Linked DNA regions of Chitinophaga varians. The protein of the gene in region 1 interacts with the protein of each later gene in a pairwise test. Links are inferred from orthologs where the notes say so. Each region holds a gene or a part of one and is shown on either strand. Other genes may lie near its edges.

Evidence for each region.
Region 2: the proteins of topA (region 1) and HGH92_RS17850 interact in binary tests that used the Escherichia coli proteins (3 or more experiments, as listed by UniProt). The link is inferred for Chitinophaga varians from one-to-one orthologs.

What each region holds. Positions count from the first base shown.
Region 1 is NZ_JABAIA010000001.1:1,272,773-1,281,259, reverse strand. Bases 5,347-8,423 are described here. They hold topA (type I DNA topoisomerase), read right to left. Parts: upstream 8,024-8,423; coding sequence 5,669-8,023; downstream 5,347-5,668. Other genes in these bases: HGH92_RS05130 (Rossmann-like and DUF2520 domain-containing protein), read left to right, coding at 8,357-8,423; HGH92_RS05140 (transglutaminase-like domain-containing protein), read right to left, coding at 5,347-5,639. In the rest of the region: HGH92_RS05170 (TonB-dependent receptor), read right to left, coding at 1-1,123; HGH92_RS05165 (single-stranded DNA-binding protein), read left to right, coding at 1,433-1,840; GTPase Era, read left to right, coding at 2,136-3,005; ribosome biogenesis GTPase Der, read left to right, coding at 3,042-4,355; HGH92_RS05145 (hypothetical protein), read right to left, coding at 4,400-4,729; more of HGH92_RS05140, read right to left, coding at 4,767-5,346; more of HGH92_RS05130, read left to right, coding at 8,424-8,487. UniProt on the Escherichia coli protein: Releases the supercoiling and torsional tension of DNA, which is introduced during the DNA replication and transcription, by transiently cleaving and rejoining one strand of the DNA duplex.
Region 2 is NZ_JABAIA010000002.1:789,482-797,779, reverse strand. The notes cover bases 4,704-7,591. They hold HGH92_RS17850 (IMPACT family protein), read right to left. Parts: upstream 6,504-7,591; coding sequence 5,904-6,503; downstream 4,704-5,903. Other genes in these bases: ribD (bifunctional diaminohydroxyphosphoribosylaminopyrimidine deaminase/5-amino-6-(5-phosphoribosylamino)uracil reductase RibD), read right to left, coding at 6,537-7,577; HGH92_RS17855 (3-hydroxyacyl-CoA dehydrogenase family protein), read left to right, coding at 4,704-5,475. In the rest of the region: HGH92_RS17880 (acyl-CoA dehydrogenase family protein), read right to left, coding at 1-741; HGH92_RS17875 (YciI family protein), read left to right, coding at 932-1,363; pyrF (orotidine-5'-phosphate decarboxylase), read right to left, coding at 1,449-2,270; HGH92_RS17865 (Mrp/NBP35 family ATP-binding protein), read right to left, coding at 2,575-3,672; HGH92_RS17860 (carboxypeptidase-like regulatory domain-containing protein), read left to right, coding at 3,801-4,457; more of HGH92_RS17855, read left to right, coding at 4,585-4,703; prmC (peptide chain release factor N(5)-glutamine methyltransferase), read left to right, coding at 7,685-8,298.

The DNA.
Region 1 (8,487 bases):
TGAGGTGGAGGGCTACGTTGAAATTAAGGCTGGAATTAATTTCCTGGTTCAGGAACAGCTGGTAGTGGTCCTGTTGGTAGTTATCTGTTTCGTTGTCATAGGGTGTGCCTGGTTTTTCGGTGCCGGCGGAGTTGTAGGTACGGTTTGTTTTGAGCAGTGCTTCCGGCACGCCGTTCCACGCCTGGTAGGTTTTTTCTTTACCGGAAAAAACGTTGAGGCGGATGGCTGTTTTCCGCGAAATGTAGGCCGCGGAGGTGTAGAACGAGCGGAGATCGGAGGTGGCGCGGTCTATATATCCGTCGGAGGAGATTTTAGAGAGGCGCGCGTCGATGGTGAAGTGGTCGTTGATGAGGCCGGAACCGGCTTTGACGGTGTTTTTCCAGCTGTTGAACGAACCGTAGCTGCTGCTGATTTCGCCATAGGCTTTCTCGCGGTATTCGTTGGTACTGAGGTTGAGCGTGGCTCCGAAGGCGGCGGCGCCGTTGGTGGACGTGCCTACGCCGCGTTGCAGTTCGATGCTGCTGACAGAAGAGGCGAAGTCGGGCATGTTCACAAAGAAGGTGCCTTGCGATTCCGCGTCGTTGATGGGGATACCGTTGACGGTCACGTTGATGCGGGTGATATCAGAGCCGCGTACGCGCATGCCCGTATAGCCGATACCGGTGCCTGCGTCAGAATTGGTGACTACGCCGGGCTGCTGGTCCAGCAGCTGTGGCAGGTCCTGGCCGAGGTTGCCTTTTTTGATATCGGCGGCAGTGAGCGTGCTGTTGACGAACGGCGCGTTTTTACCGGCACGGAGACTGCTGATCTCTACCGGTTTCACCAGCAGACCGGTTTCTTCGAGAACGATGTCTGCCACCTGTGTATTATTGGCGGATTGTATTGTTGTGGTGTATGATTTGTAGCCGATATAGCTGGCTTGTAGTATATAACTTCCTTTTTTAGGGAGATGGACAGAGAAGTGTCCCTGCCGGTCTGTTAAGGCGCCGGTTTGATTCACAGATATGGTAACGCCTTCCAGTGGCCTACCGTTGGTTTTGCTGGTAACGGTACCAGTAACCAGGGATTGTGCATGTAAAGTGCCTGCCATAGACAGCAGCACCAGCAACATCAGCTGTTTCATTTCTAGTATGTCTGTTTTCGTTTTTTTAAATTCCTAACCAGCATTACCTGGTCCAGGTTCTGTGGGTGTGATCTCAGCCTGAAAAGTAAGGCACCCCATAAATCGCGGCGGAACGGTTGATCTCCTTGCGAAGCCACAAAGGTAGCACAAAAAAACATCTTTTGCGGTTTTGCTTTTCTGCCGGGGCTTTTACGTGAAGGAAAAATACTTTGCGCTCTTCTCCTGTGTGAAACAAAAAATTGCTTAATTTCCTGTTACACTTCTCTCAATCATCTTGTATTTAATTTTTAACCATTAAATCTTTATGAGATGATGAAACTTCAGTTTATCGGCTATCTGGGCCGGGATGTTGTCAGGAAAGAAGTGAACGGCAACGTGGTGCTCAATTTTCCGGTGGCCGTTAACGAGCGTTTCCGGAACCGTGACGGGGTACTGGAAGAACGGACCACCTGGGTGGACTGCTCCCTGTGGGGACGGGAAACCATGGCCGCGCACCTGCACCAGGGAACGCTGGTGTACGTGGAAGGCGGCCCCAGGGTGGAAGGGTATATTTCCCGCACCGATCAGCCTGCCGCGGCCTTAAGGCTCCGGGTGTACCACCTGCAACTGCTCAGCCGTAAGGATGACGACAGACGCCGTCCCGCTCCTGTAGAGGTCCCGGCCGTTCCGGAACAGGAACTGGTGGAAGAACAACCCGCCGATGATCTGCCCTTCTAAAAAAGACATGCATTCCAATATGAAAGCCAACCGGTTATGGTTGGCTTTTTCATTTTCTTTGAAAAAAGTTTTGGTGCGAATGAAATTAATACTATCTTTGCACCCTCATTGCGAGGTAGAGCAGAGGTAGCTCGTCGGGCTCATAACCCGAAGGTCAGTGGTTCGAATCCGCTCCTCGCTACAAAAGAGCGCATCAGCGCTGGTAAAGAGACCAGAAAGAGCCGAAGAAATTCGGCTTTTTTTATTTCCGTAAGTTTGAGTAGAGAAAAAGCAGCACAGCCTTTATTAGATAGTCATGCACAAAGCAGGTTTTGTAAACATATTCGGTAAGCCCAATGCGGGGAAAAGTACCTTGCTCAACGCCATCATCGGCGAAAAGCTCGCTATTATATCACCCAAAGTGCAAACCACCAGGCACCGTATCACCGGTGTCATCACCGAACCCGGTTACCAGATCGTATTCTCGGACACCCCGGGTATCATCGACCCGAAATACAAACTGCACGAGAAAATGATGGGTGCGGTAAAATCCGCACTGGAAGATGCAGACGTCGCCCTGCTGATCATGGACGCGAAAGACTCGCTGGAAGAGAACCTCGAACTGTTCGATTCCCTGCGCCTCAAAGTGCCGGCCATCCTCATCCTCAACAAAATGGACAACCTCTCCAAAGAGGATATGGACACGCTGATGGAGAAAGCGAAAGCATGGGGCAAAGCAAAAGTAGTGGTGCCTATCTCCGCCAGACAGAAAAAAGGTATCAAGGAACTGATGCAGGAAATCGTAGCGCTGCTGCCAGAAGGCAACGCGTTCTATCCGGACGACACCCTAACGGACAAGTCTACACGTTTCCTCGTGGCGGAAATGATCCGGGAGAAAATCTTCCAGCTGTTTGAAGAAGAAATCCCTTATCATACCACGGTGATCGTTACACAGTACCAGGAAAAAGAAACACTGACAAAAATAGCAGCAGAGATCATCGTTACCCGCGAAACACAGAAAGGCATCATCCTCGGCGAGAAAGGCAAATCCATCCGTGAGCTGGGAACACTGGCCAGACAAGACATCGAGAAATTCATCGAACGCAAGGTATTCCTCGAACTGCATGTGAAAGTACGTGGCAAATGGCGGGACAATGACCTGTACCTGAAAGAATATGGGTACTAGTCAGTAATTTTAAAAAGTAGTAATCATAATAATACAATGGCTGGATTTACAGTAGCTATAGTGGGCCGCCCCAACGTGGGCAAATCAACGTTGTTCAACCGTTTGCTGGAACAGCGCCGCGCTATCGTGGACGATCAGAGCGGTGTTACCCGCGATCGTCAGTATGGTATCGCTGACTGGAACGGCAAATCGTTCAACGTGATCGATACCGGTGGGTTTGTGACCAATAGCGATGACGTTTTTGAGCGGGAAATCCGCAAACAGGCGAAAGTGGCCATGGATGAGGCTAACGTGCTCATCTTCATGACGGACGTAACGACGGGTATCACCGACCTCGATACGGACGTGGCCAACCTGCTGCGCCGTACTTCCAAACCGGTATACCTGGTGGTCAATAAAGTAGATAACGCCCAGCGCCAGCTGGAAGCCAACGAGTTCTACAGCCTCGGCTTCGAAAGAACTTACTTCCTCTCTTCCATGAGCGGCAGCGGCACCGGTGAACTGCTGGACGATGTGGTGTCCCATATCACTGATGATATGGATGACCCGAACCTGGAAGCTGATGTGCCGAAAATCGCCATCATCGGCCAGCCGAACGTGGGCAAATCATCCCTGCTCAATGCACTGGTAGGGGCAGACCGTAACATCGTTTCCGATATCGCCGGTACTACCCGCGATACCATTCATACCCGGTACAATATGTACCAGAAAGACTTTATCCTGATCGATACGGCCGGTATCCGCCGCAAACAGAAGGTGAATGAAGATCTGGAGTTCTACTCCGTGATCCGCGCCATCAAAGCGGTAGATGAGGCAGACGTGGTAATGTTGCTGCTGGATGCTGAAAAAGGCATCACCGCACAGGACCTCAGCATCTTCAGCCTCGCTGCCCGTAAAGGTAAAGGTGTAGTGGTGCTGGTCAACAAGTGGGACCTGGTGGAAAAAAGCACCAACACGGCACGTGATTATGAAAAGGAACTGAAGAACCGCCTGGCGCCATTCTCCGATGTGCCTATCATCTTCACTTCCGTGGTGGAAAAGCAGCGTATCTTCAAAGCGATCGAAACGGCGCTGGAAGTATATGAGAACCGCCTGCGCAGAGTACAGACCGCCCGTCTCAACGAGGTGATGCTGAAAGCAATTGAAGCGTACCATCCACCGGTAGTAAGAGGGGTGCCCATCCGTATTAAATACGTAACGCAACTGCCTACGCACACACCTGCGTTTGCCTTCTTCTGTAACCTGCCCGATGATGTGAAGACGCCGTACAGGAACTATCTGGAAAACCAGCTCCGTACCAACTTCAACTTTAGCGGTGTGCCAGTGAAGATCTTTTTCCGGAAAAAATAGCCGTAAAAAAAGGAAATGAATTGATTTTGTATTCTGAAATTATTCTATACCTTTGCCGCGGTTTTAAAAAAATAAAACAAACTGAAAATGAAAAAAGTATTTGTATTTGCAATCGCAGCTGGTATGTTCTTCGTAGCTTGTAACGGTGGTAGCACTCCTGCTGCTGACTCTACTGCTACTACTGTAGACACAATGAACGCTGCTCCTGTAGCTCCTGCTGTAACTGATTCTGCTGCTGCTGCTGTAGCTCCTGCTGCTGACTCTGCTGCTAAAGCTCCGGTTGCTGATTCTGCTGCTGCTGCAACTCCTGCTAAGTAAGCGAATATTATTGCTAATAATATCAATTCTTGCAAGAATAAAAAAGCCGATCGCATGCGATCGGCTTTTTTATTTGGTTATGATCATACGTTTTTATTCTTCAAGCAGAGACGCCAGGTTGCTTAATTCATCCTGACGGTAGGCATCTTTATCGTCCCGGAAACATTTCGCCAATTCTTCCAGCAGGAACTGGATAATGCGTTTGTTGGACTGTGGTTTGAAATAAGATGGCACAGATGGTACGGAAACCCTTTTCAGATAAGTATCTACGTCCTGTTGGGTATAGATCTGGCCCTGAATGGGATCGATGAAGAACAGGATGCGCTGGTCGTTCGGTTCTACGGGTTCATCAAAATCGATGAACGTATCAAAATACGCCAGTATGAACTGCCGGGGGATATTGACCGCATATACCGGCAGGTCCAGCATAGCACACAGGCTTTGATAGATAATGCCGTTGGTAAGAGGATTGCCTTTTTTGGATTCTATCACCTGGTTGATGAAAAACTGGTTTTTCCGCTGATAGGACACTTCTTCCCCTTTGAGTCCGAAGTAATTATAGATCATGCTGTTGAGCACATTGATCTTCTCCAGTGGTGTCAGGTAGTTATTCAGCTCCAGCCAAATATTGCGTTTGATGCGTTCTATTTCGTTGAGCACCTGTGAAGGCACCAGGTCGGGGAACTGGTAGCGGGCCACCAGGATGGCGCCCTGCATCAGGTCCTGCAGTTCCGACAAGCTCCATGCACGCAAGGCCGCCTGCAGGTCCTGGTAATGGACCCGGTGGATCAGCAGTTCTATCCTTTCCTGTATGGACTCGTCCACGGTATTCTCCCATAAATTCTCCAGGTTGGGAATGATATCCTTGCCGTACAGCAGAATTTTGCTGGCAACGGTGTCGAATACTTCCTGGTCCGGATCATCCAACAGGTGGAACAATGCATTTATTTCCTTGTTTTCGTGCATACGCAATGGTAATATGCCCGGGTTACGGGTTATTCAGCTTTCTTCTTCCGCGGCGGCGCTTTTTTCTTGGGCGGATTGGCTTTGGCATCTTCGATGATGGCTTTGGCTTCTTCCACGGTCAGGTCCGCAGCGGTGTCAATTTTCTCTTTCGGTATCTTGTAGTTCTTCAGGCCCTGTTTGATATAGGGGCCATAAGGACCTTTCAGTATCTGGATTTTTTCCTTCTCAAATATTTTGATGGTCCGTTCGTCTTTGGCAGCTCTTTTTTCCACGATGAGGGGAGCTACTTCGTCCAGTTCCACGGTGTACGGGTCCATTTCCTTTTTGAGGGAGTAGAACTTCTTGTCGTGCTGTGCGTACGGACCGAAGCGGCCGATGTTGATGATCACGTCTGAATCTTCAAACTGTCCGAGGTTGCGGGGCAGCCGGAACAGTTCCATGGCTTCTTCCAGGGAAATGGTTTCGATGCTCTGGGTGGCTTTCAGTTTGGCGAAGCGGGGTTTTTCCTCGTCTTCCACCTTACCGATCTGGATCATCGGGCCATAGCGTCCCATGCGGGCCACAATGGGCTTGCCGGTAGATTCTTCTACGCCCAGCTGGCGTTCTCCTTTTACGCGTTCAGCGTTTTCCAGCGTGTTTTCCACATCTTTATGGAAAGGGCTGTAAAACTCTTTCAGCATTTTGTTCCACACCTTTTTGCCGTTGGCGATTTCGTCGAACTCTTCTTCAATTTTAGCGGTGAAACCGTAGTCCATCACGGAATTGAAGTACTGGTTGAGGAAATCGGTCACGATCATGCCGAGGTCTGTCGGGAACAGTTTGGATTTTTCGGCGCCGGTGTTTTCGCTTTCTGTCTGCTGGCTGATTTTGTCAGCTTTGAGCACCAGAATGCGGAATTCTCTTTTAATGCCTTCCTTGTCCCTTTTTTCCACATATCCTCTTTTCTGGATGGTGGTAATGGTAGGGGCGTAGGTAGACGGGCGGCCGATGCCCAGTTCTTCCAGTTTTTTTACGAGGCTGGCCTCCGTATAGCGGGGCGCAGGGCGGGAGAATCTTTCGGTGGCCTTCATTTCCCTGAGGTCCAGCGTTTGTTTCACGGCCAGTGGCGGCAGTGACCCTTCCTGTGCTTCGTCTTCGTTGATATCTTCATCATCGTGGCTTTCCATGTATACTTTCAGGAAGCCGTCAAATTTCAATACTTCACCGCTGGCGGTCAGTTCTTCCTTGTTGGTGGAGATATTGATTTTAGCGATGGTTTTTTCCAGTTCAGCGTCAGCCATCTGGCTGGCGATGGTCCGTTTCCAGATCAGTTCGTACAGTTTGCGGGTATCGCTGTCGTCTACGGTGGGGTTTTCCATGTAGGTGGGGCGGATCGCTTCGTGCGCTTCCTGGGCGGATTCGTTTTTGTTTTTGAATTTGCGGAACTGGTGATAGCGGTCGCCAAAGCTGGTTTTGATCGCTTTTTCAATTTCCGCTACCGCTGTATCAGAGAGATTCACGGAGTCAGTACGCATGTAGGTAATAAAACCGCTTTCATACAGCTTCTGGGCCAGCAGCATGGTTTTAGACACGCTGTACCCCAGTTTGCGGCTGGCTTCCTGTTGCAGGGTGGAAGTGGTGAAAGGAGCGGCAGGTGATTTTTTGCCGGGTTTTACCTGTATATCTTTAACGGAATAGACAGCAGCCACACATTCTTTGAGGAATTTCTCCGCATCTTCCGCTGTTTTAAATTTATTAGGGCCTTCGGCCTTAAAGGAGATGTTTTTACCGTTGATGTCTTTGCCGGTGAACCATGCCTCTACCTTAAAGGTGCTAACGGCGGTAAAACCGTTGATTTCACGTTCTCTTTCCACGATGAGGCGTACCGCTACAGACTGCACACGACCGGCAGAAAGGGAGTTACGCATGCTCATTTTACGCCATAACACGGGAGAAAGCTCAAAACCCACGATCCTGTCCAGGATACGGCGGGCCTGCTGCGCGTTTACGCGGTCCATGTCCAGCTTGCGCGGGTGCTGTACGGCGTTTTCGATGGCCGGTTTGGTGATTTCGTGGAATACGATACGTTTGGTTTCTTTCGGATCGAGGCCCAGTACCTCGCACAAATGCCATGAAATGGCTTCCCCTTCACGGTCCTCATCCGTTGCCAGCCAAACCTCATCGGTTTCCTTTGCCAGCTTCTTGAGGTCTTTTACCACCTTTTCTTTATCTTCCGGTATTACATATTTAGGCCTGAAGTTATTTTCGATGTCTATCCCCATGTCGTCCTTCTCCAGGTCACGGATGTGCCCGAAGCAGGATTTGACTTCAAAGTCCTTGCCCAGAATTTTTTCAATGGTCTTGGCCTTTGCCGGGGACTCTACTATAACTAAATTTTTTGCCATGTATGCTTCTTTAATATGCTGCTAAATACGTAAAAAATCGTAAAATAAATACTAATAGGGTTTGCAATTATATAAAAGTACCTTCAAATTAAAAAATAAGGCCCCTTGGTAAAAGTACGAATTACCCCCTATCGATGATGAATTCCAGACCATGAATTATCAATGAAGGGGTGCTATCCCTATGATGGTATTAGTCATCTGGTTATTTAAACTTTTCTATATAATAAATAATATTAATTTGTTTAAACGAATAATTAATAATAAACCATTAAAGAACATCTTAATTCGTAATCCGTCATGCGTAAATCGTAATTGGATTCGTATTTTTAGTTTATGGATATTGTAATCATTGGTACCGGAAATGTGGCCCATTGTTTCGGACAGTTGTTAAAACTGCATGGCCACCAGGTCAAGCAGGTGGTAGGCCGTAACCCCGAACATGCCAGGGAGCTTTCGGAGATGCT
Region 2 (8,298 bases), on another replicon or contig:
AAGGCAGCTGAGCGGCCCTTTCAGTCCTTTTACCAGTGGCAGAATATTTTCTTTGGGCACTCTCACGTTATCGAACACCAGTTCACCGGTAGCGCTGGCGCGCAGGCTCCATTTACCTTTCGTTTCCGGTGTGGTAAAACCTTCCATGCCACGTTCCACAATGAGGCCGCGGATAACGCCTTCGGGGTCTTTAGCCCATACCACCGCTATTTGTGCAAATGGCGCGTTGGATATCCACATTTTAGCGCCGTTGAGGATCACGTGGTCGCCGTCTTCGCGGTAGTTGGTGATCATGCCTGCCGGATTGGAACCGTGGTCTGGCTCGGTGAGGCCAAAGCAGCCCATCCATTCGCCTGAGGCCAGTTTGGGCAGGTATTTCTTTTTCTGTGCTTCACTGCCGAAAGTAAAAATGGGGTACATTACCAGCGAGCCCTGCACCGAAGCTGTGGAGCGGATGCCGCTGTCACCCCGTTCCAGCTCCTGCATCATCAGTCCATAGGCAATATGGTCCATGCCGCCACCGCCGTATTCCTGCGGGATAGTAGGGCCAAAACAGCCAAGTTCGCCAAGCCCTTTTAAAATCTGCGAAGGGAATTCGGCACGCTGGCAATAATCTTCAATAATGGGCGAAACCTCTTTCTTTACCCACTGCCTTACTGTATCGCGGATTAACAGGTGTTCTTCTGTCAACAAACCATCTACAGCATAATAATCCGGTGACTGGAATAAATCTTTAGACATCTGTTCATGTTTAATAACCCAATATAACCAATTACGACTTACGAACGGCGGGTGGCGCGCCGCCTATAACGGTAACGGCTAATGGCGGGCCTCGCTAACACATTAGGAATCAATCATTCATCATCATTTCTTAATTTAATTCTAATTCACAATTCGTCATTGATTGTCTACCTTCGGTGAAAATACCCGTATGGCAAGCAAAGTTATTCCTGCAATTTTTCTGCTGGGATTTCTGGTTATCGTGATAGTATCTTTTCATCCCGCTACTTTGCAATCACCATCTGTCCATGAAGCCAGGAAAGAGACAAGCGTCAACCCGAACATGAAACGTTACTGGATGGTCTTTTTGAAGAACGGCCCACACCGCGATCAGCCGGCAGTAGCAGCCGCCGGTATTCAGTCCGCCCACCTGCAGCATATACAACAACTGGCGCAGACCGGCAAATTGCTGGTAGCAGGCCCTTTTGATAATGATGGCGATATGAAGGGAATATTTATACTGGATTGCAGGGACAGTCTGGAAGCGGAGCAGCTGGTGAAGGAAGATCCGGCGGTACGTGCGGGGAGGTTGCGTTTTGAGGTGCTTCCGTGGTGGACAGAGAAGAACTGTGTATTCAAATAACTGCCTGAGTGGCGGTTAACTTTCAGCCTTATGGAAAAAATTTTCACAGCAGGCCAAAAGCTAACGCCAACGGCTATTGTCAGTATCAGAGGCTGACAGTTGTCTGATTGAGGTAAGTGGCCATTTCCTGCTGGTATTGCAGGGCGGCATTACGGGCATCGGTGGCAAAGTCTTCACCGTTGCCGGCATAGATAATACCACGGCTCACGTTGACGAGCAGGCCGCAGTCTTTGTTCATGGCCTGTGTGGATATTTCCTGCAGGCTGCCTCCCTGGGCGCCTACGCCCGGCACCAGGAAAAAGTTGTCTGGTGCCATTTTACGGATATAGCCCAGTTGAGCGGATTGGGTAGCGCCCACCACAAACATCAGGTTGTCCGGGGTGCCCCACTCCATCGCTGTTTTTATCACTTTTTCAAACAGCAGCTCATCTCCCGCCTGTTGCAGCTGGAAGTCCTGGCTGCCTTCATTGGAAGTAAGCCCGAGGAGAATGGTCCATTTCTCCGGGAACTGGAGGAATGGCAATACGCTGTCTTTCCCCATATAAGGAGCTACCGTAACGGAATCAAACTTATACGTATCAAAAAAAGTTTTGGCGTATTGGGTGGAAGTATTGCCGATATCGCCGCGTTTAGCATCGGCGATGGTAAAGATACCGGAAGGGATATATTCTACCGTACGCTGCAGGCTTTCCCATCCGCGGATGCCCATACATTCGTAAAAGGCCGTATTGATTTTATACGCCACGCAAAGGTCTTTGGTGGCGTCAATAATTGCCTTGTTAAAGGCAAACACCGGATCTGCGTGAGACAGCAGGTGTTTTGGAATCTTTTGCATGTCTGTATCCAATCCTACGCACAGATAAGATTGTTTTTCCTTAATAAGATTCACCAATTCCTGTCGATTCATAGTCGGTTTATTTGGGGCGCAAAGTTAAGTAAAACTTAAGCATTGCAGCAGTTTAAACATATTATGATTACCTCTAAAATATTTTACTGTGTGGTAGTTGTTGTGGTCGTTATGCTTTACCGACAATCATTTCGGAGGAAGATTCAACTAAAGATAAGGAAAAAAAGAATGAAGATTTTCCAAAAAAAACAGCGAAAATGCCGTGGCGACACCACTTCATTTTCGCTGTCAGGTATGACATCTAATTATTTGATTATTTAATCCTTAAAATAATTAAATAATCAAATATCTAAATGAACAAGTATTATACGATCACATCCACAATTTTGGTGGGTGCAATATTAGCGTTACGCATGGCTATGCTTCTGGCAGCGGCGCCGGCCACGTCCAGGAAGGCTTTGCGGGTAATTTTATCATCGCTGGCCATAGCGGGCTGACCGCTGTCGCCGCCTTCGCGGATGCTTTGTACCAGCGGGATCTGGCCCAGGAATGGTATTTCCAGGTCTTCCGCCAGTTTTTTGCCACCTTCTTTTCCGAAGATATAGTATTTGTTCTCCGGCAGCTCTGCCGGTGTGAAATAGGCCATATTTTCCACCAGTCCCAGGATAGGCACATTAATCTGCTGGCCGTTGAACATGGCGATGCCTTTCTGTACATCTACCAGTGCCACGTCCTGCGGGGTGGTCACCATCACCGCGCCGGTTACCGGTACGGTTTGTACCAGCGTCAGGTGGATATCACCGGTACCGGGAGGCATATCGATCACCAGATAGTCCAGCTCGCCCCAGTATACATCGGTGAGGAACTGGCGGAGGGCGCTGCTGGCCATCGGGCCACGCCAAACCACGGCCTGTCTTTCATCGATCAGCAGGCCGATAGACATCACTTTAATGCCAAATTTCTCTATCGGCTGGATCATGCCTTTACCTTCCACCTCTACCATCATCGGTCTTTCGCCACGGAGGCCAAACATAATGGGAACGGACGGTCCGTAGATATCAGCGTCCATCAGGCCCACACGGGCGCCATCACGGCCCAGTGCCAGCGCCAGATTGGCCGCCACGGTAGATTTGCCCACGCCACCTTTACCGGAAGCCACGACAATAATATTTTTAACGCCGGCCAGTACACCTTTACCTTCCGTACGGCGCGAGCTCACATTGGCCGTCATCACCACTTCCACTTCCGCGTCCTTGCTCACCATCATATGAATGGCATTGACACATGCGTTCCTGATAAGATCCTTCAACGGGCAGGCCGGTGTTGTCAGCACTACCGTAAACTTCACCTTATTGCCGTTTATCTCTATATCTTTTACCATGTTCAACGTCACCAGATCCTTTCCCAGATCGGGTTCTTCGACGTTGCTCAGGGCCTGTAAAATCTGCTCTTTCGTCATCATAAATTGTTGTTAAAATTCGATTCCTGCCTGCAAAGTTAACCCAATTGGAAGTTAATTTACAAACTCTTCTTCGCGTTCATCCGTCGCAGGGAGACAAGTAAATTAAATTTCTATATCTTAGGGCCGGCATGCATCACAAAAGATCCTACATACTGTCACTTATCCTGGTGTTCCTTTTATCTCCTTTCCTGTTGAAAGCCCAAATTGCGGATTTCAGGGACAGCGTAATTCAAATTTCAGGGATCACCATGACTGCTGACAGCCTGCGGGCCGTACCAGCCGTCAGCGTCCTCGTCAGAGGCCAGGGCCGCGGTACCATTTCCAATTCCGCCGGCGTCTTCTCTATCGTGGTTTTTAAAGGTGACACCCTCACTTTCAGCGCGGTAGGTTTCAAAAAGAAAGACTATAAAATACCAACCACACTCAAAGGCAATAATTTCTCCCTCATACAACTGATGGTGGAGGATACTACCTATCTTCCGGTAACCATCATCAAACCCTACCTCAACCGGCAGGAGTTTGAAAGAGCGTTCGCCAGCATGGACATCCCGGACGATGCATACGAAATAGCCCGTAAAAACACGGAAAACGCCCGTCTCAGGGCCATGACCCGCTTTACGCCCGTCGATGGTGCAGAAGGCACGAACATGTACCTCAACAAACAGGCGCAATCCCTGTACTACGCCGGCCAGCCACCACCACAAAATATTTTCAACCCTCTCGCCTGGGCACAGTTTATCCAGGCCTGGAAACGGGGTGATTTCAAACGAAAAGACGATTATTAATTACGAATAACAGATTAAGGGCTGTTTTATGGAAAGGTTATTTGGTAGCCGTTCTGTAAGACAGCCCTTCTTTCGTCATCCGTAATTCGTAATTGTTTATATTGCTCTATAATTCAGAACCAAAATAATCTCCATGCAAAAAGTAGCGGTTATAGGCGCGGGCACCATGGGCAATGGTATAGCGCACGTATTTGCCCAGAATGGCTATGCGGTAAACCTGATAGATGTATCAGCTGCAGCTCTCGAAAAGGCCATACAGACCATCAGCAAGAACCTTGACAGACAAGTGTCCAAGGGCACTGTTTCCGAGGTACAGAAAGCACAAACGATCGCCAATATCAATCCTCTCACTTCTATTCCTGATGGCGTAAGAGACGTATCGCTCGTAGTGGAAGCGGCTACTGAAAATGTAGCGCTGAAACTGAAAATATTCCAGGAACTCGATGAGCATGCACACCCAGACGCTATACTGGCCACCAATACCTCTTCCATCTCCATCACCAAAATTGCTGCCGCCACCAAACGGCCGGCAAAAGTAATCGGCATGCACTTTATGAACCCGGTGCCTGTAATGAAACTGGTGGAGATCATCAACGGCTATGCTACAGATAAGAGCATCACACAGGAAATTGTGGCCCTCTCCGAAAAGCTGGGCAAAGTGCCCTGCGTGGTGAACGACTATCCCGGCTTCATCGCCAACCGTATCCTCATGCCCATGATCAATGAAGCCATCTATTCACTTTTTGAAGGCGTGGCCGGCGTGGCAGAAATAGATACAGTGATGAAACTCGGCATGGCCCATCCGATGGGACCACTGCAACTGGCAGACTTCATCGGGCTGGACGTATGCCTGTCCATCCTCAATGTGTTACATGATGGCTTTGGCAATCCGAAATATGCGCCCTGCCCCCTGCTGGTGAACATGGTCACCGCCGGATACCTGGGCGTAAAGAGCGGGGAAGGTTTCTATAAATACACCCCTGGCAGCAAAGATCTTGTGGTTAGTCCCCGGTTTTAATTCCCGAGTTACAACCCAACAAACATAAAGGGCTTTCTTATAGAAATGTTAATAATTAACCGTTCTATAAGAAAGCCCTTCATTCGTAATTCCTAATTCGTAATTTGTAATTGATTTCGTGATTTTGTCCGGTTTTGGACGTTCGGCTTTCGTGTTCGGACAATCTTATCGACCTATCTGCTGTATAACTTATTCATTTTCAACAAATCTATTTCTGGCATATTCTTTTATCGTCCCTCGTTATCACCCTAATATTACAACTATGTTGAAACGTTATCGATTCTTCTTAATTGCAGCGGCCGCCGTGGCCACCGTGCTGTTATTAAAAAGAGCATGCGTTAAATTGGACACCCCGGAAGCCTCCCAATCGCCTTATCTCTGTTTTGAACTGTTTGCCGATTTTCATCTGACAGGGAAACATGCTGCCGCTATTTCAACGTCTTTATCTCCAGTCCGTGAATGTCGCGAAGGCGTAAAAGGCACAACTCTTCGTTCGCCCGGGGCACTCCTATGTCCATAGTACAAAAGAGCTGCAGTTCCTGCGCCAGCACGGTGCAATTATTTTGTTTCACAACGATCATCACGTCATTCATGATGGTGTAGTCGAAAGTGAGATGATATTTTGATTCTATGTTCTTCTGGACCGCCGGCACCAGCTGCAATACCATGGCAGCACTCATCTTATAGGCATTGATCAGCCCGGGAACACCCAGCAGGGTACCGCCAAAATACCGCACCACCACGATCAGCACATCCGTCAACTGTTTACTGTCTATCTGCCCGAGGATAGGTTTGCCCGCAGAACCGGAAGGTTCTCCGTCATCATTGGCACGAAACTGAAGTCCGTCCGTACCTAAGCGGTAAGCATAACAATGGTGGGTGGCTTTGGGATGCTCTTTTTTCACTTCCATCAGACAATCCTTCACCGCTTCAGGGGTCTTCACGGGAAACACATAAGCCAGAAATTTGCTGCCCCTGTCCTTGAATTCAGCAACAGCGGTTTTATCAATCGTAAAATAAACCTCCATCTATATATTTTAGAAAAACCAGAATATTCTTTTTTAACCACGACGGTAAATGTCGATACGGTCACCTTCCAGGTGTAAAGTCTCTTCCACCGCAGCCTGTCTTAGTACCGGCGCCGGCAGTCCATCAGACAGTGTATTCGTTCCCGTTATAACGCGCGCTTCGTCCCAAAGGTCTGTTTCCAGGAAACGTTGCAACACGTAAGGGCCGCCTTCCACCAATACGCTCTGTATCTGGCGCTGGTGGAGGTGTTGCATGAGTTGTGGCAGTAATGGCGCCGTAAAATCGAGTGTCAGCAGGTCTGCTTTTTCATCCGTTGTTTTTTCCGCCGTGATAAAGATGGTAGGAATACTGCCATCCCACAGGTGATGTGTTCGGGGAACCGCCAGCGTTCTGTCGATGACCAGTCGCACCGGGTCCTTACCGGGCCACAGCCGCGTATTCAGTTGAGGGTTATCGAGGATGGCCGTGCGGGTGCCTACCAGAATAGCCATCTCCTCACTGCGCCAGCGATGTACCAGGCGGTCGCTCCAGTGGTTGGAGATACGCACCGGCGCGCCGTCGGGACCGGCCATAAAGCCATTGCGGCTCTGCGCCCATTTCAGGATGATATAGGGCCGTTGCTGCTCATGAAACGTAAAGAAGCGGCGGTTGATAGCCCTGCAGGCTGTTTCCAGCACACCGGTATGTACTTTTATGCCTGCCTTTTTCAGTTTTTCGATCCCTTTGCCGGCCACCGCAGAGAAAGTGTCCACACAACCGATCACTACTTCCGGGATTTTTTCTGACACGATCAGATCTGCGCAGGGCGGCGTTTTACCATGATGCGCACAGGGTTCAAGGCTTACATACATCGTGGCCCGCTGAATGAGGGGCCTGTCTTCTGCCGTAACGCTGTTCACACAGTTCACTTCCGCATGTGCCTGACCATATTGCCGGTGGTAACCTTCCCCGATGATACGGCCCTGATGCACCAGCACCGCCCCTACCACCGGGTTAGGCGCCGCATGGCCACGACCCATGGCGGCCAGCTCCAGGCACCGCCTCATAAAAATTTCATGGTCTGTGCTATTCATGATACCCTGTTAAAGTAATATTTTTGCCAAAATTACGTTTTTAGCCGACGGAAAATGCCAATCACCTCCTGGTTTGTATTTTCCGGCTGATTCTTAAATCATCAAATTTGACAATACAAACAGCCTTTACCTATATCACAGGTGCCATAGGCGATTTATACGATGCGCGCGAAGCCGCCAATATAGCCCATATTGTGCTGGAGCATATAACGGGCATGAATAAACTGGACCGCCTTGTGCATAAAGCCAAATTATTGACGCCTGATCAGAATACCCGGCTCAAAAGCGCCATAGAAGCCCTGCAACGGATGGAGCCGGTACAATATGTCACCGGTTCCGGCTGGTTTTACGGCATGGAGCTGGCTGTCAACCATCACGTGCTGATCCCGAGGCCAGAAACAGAAGAACTGGTAGCCTGGATCATACAGGACCTGGCAGGGCATCCCCACCCGCATCTGCTGGACATCGGCACCGGCAGCGGCTGTATCCCGCTGGCATTAAAACAGAACATCCCCGCTGCTGTGGTATCCGCGATCGACATCAGCGAAGAAGCCCTGGCCGTTGCCCGTGGAAACGCTGTCAGGCTGCGGCTGGAGGTGGAATTCTCCTGCCTCAGCGCCCTCGATGAGCAGCAAATGGCCACATTGCCGGCCTTCGACGTGATCGTCAGCAATCCGCCCTACATCACACAAAGCGAACAGGCCACCATGCAGCAACAGGT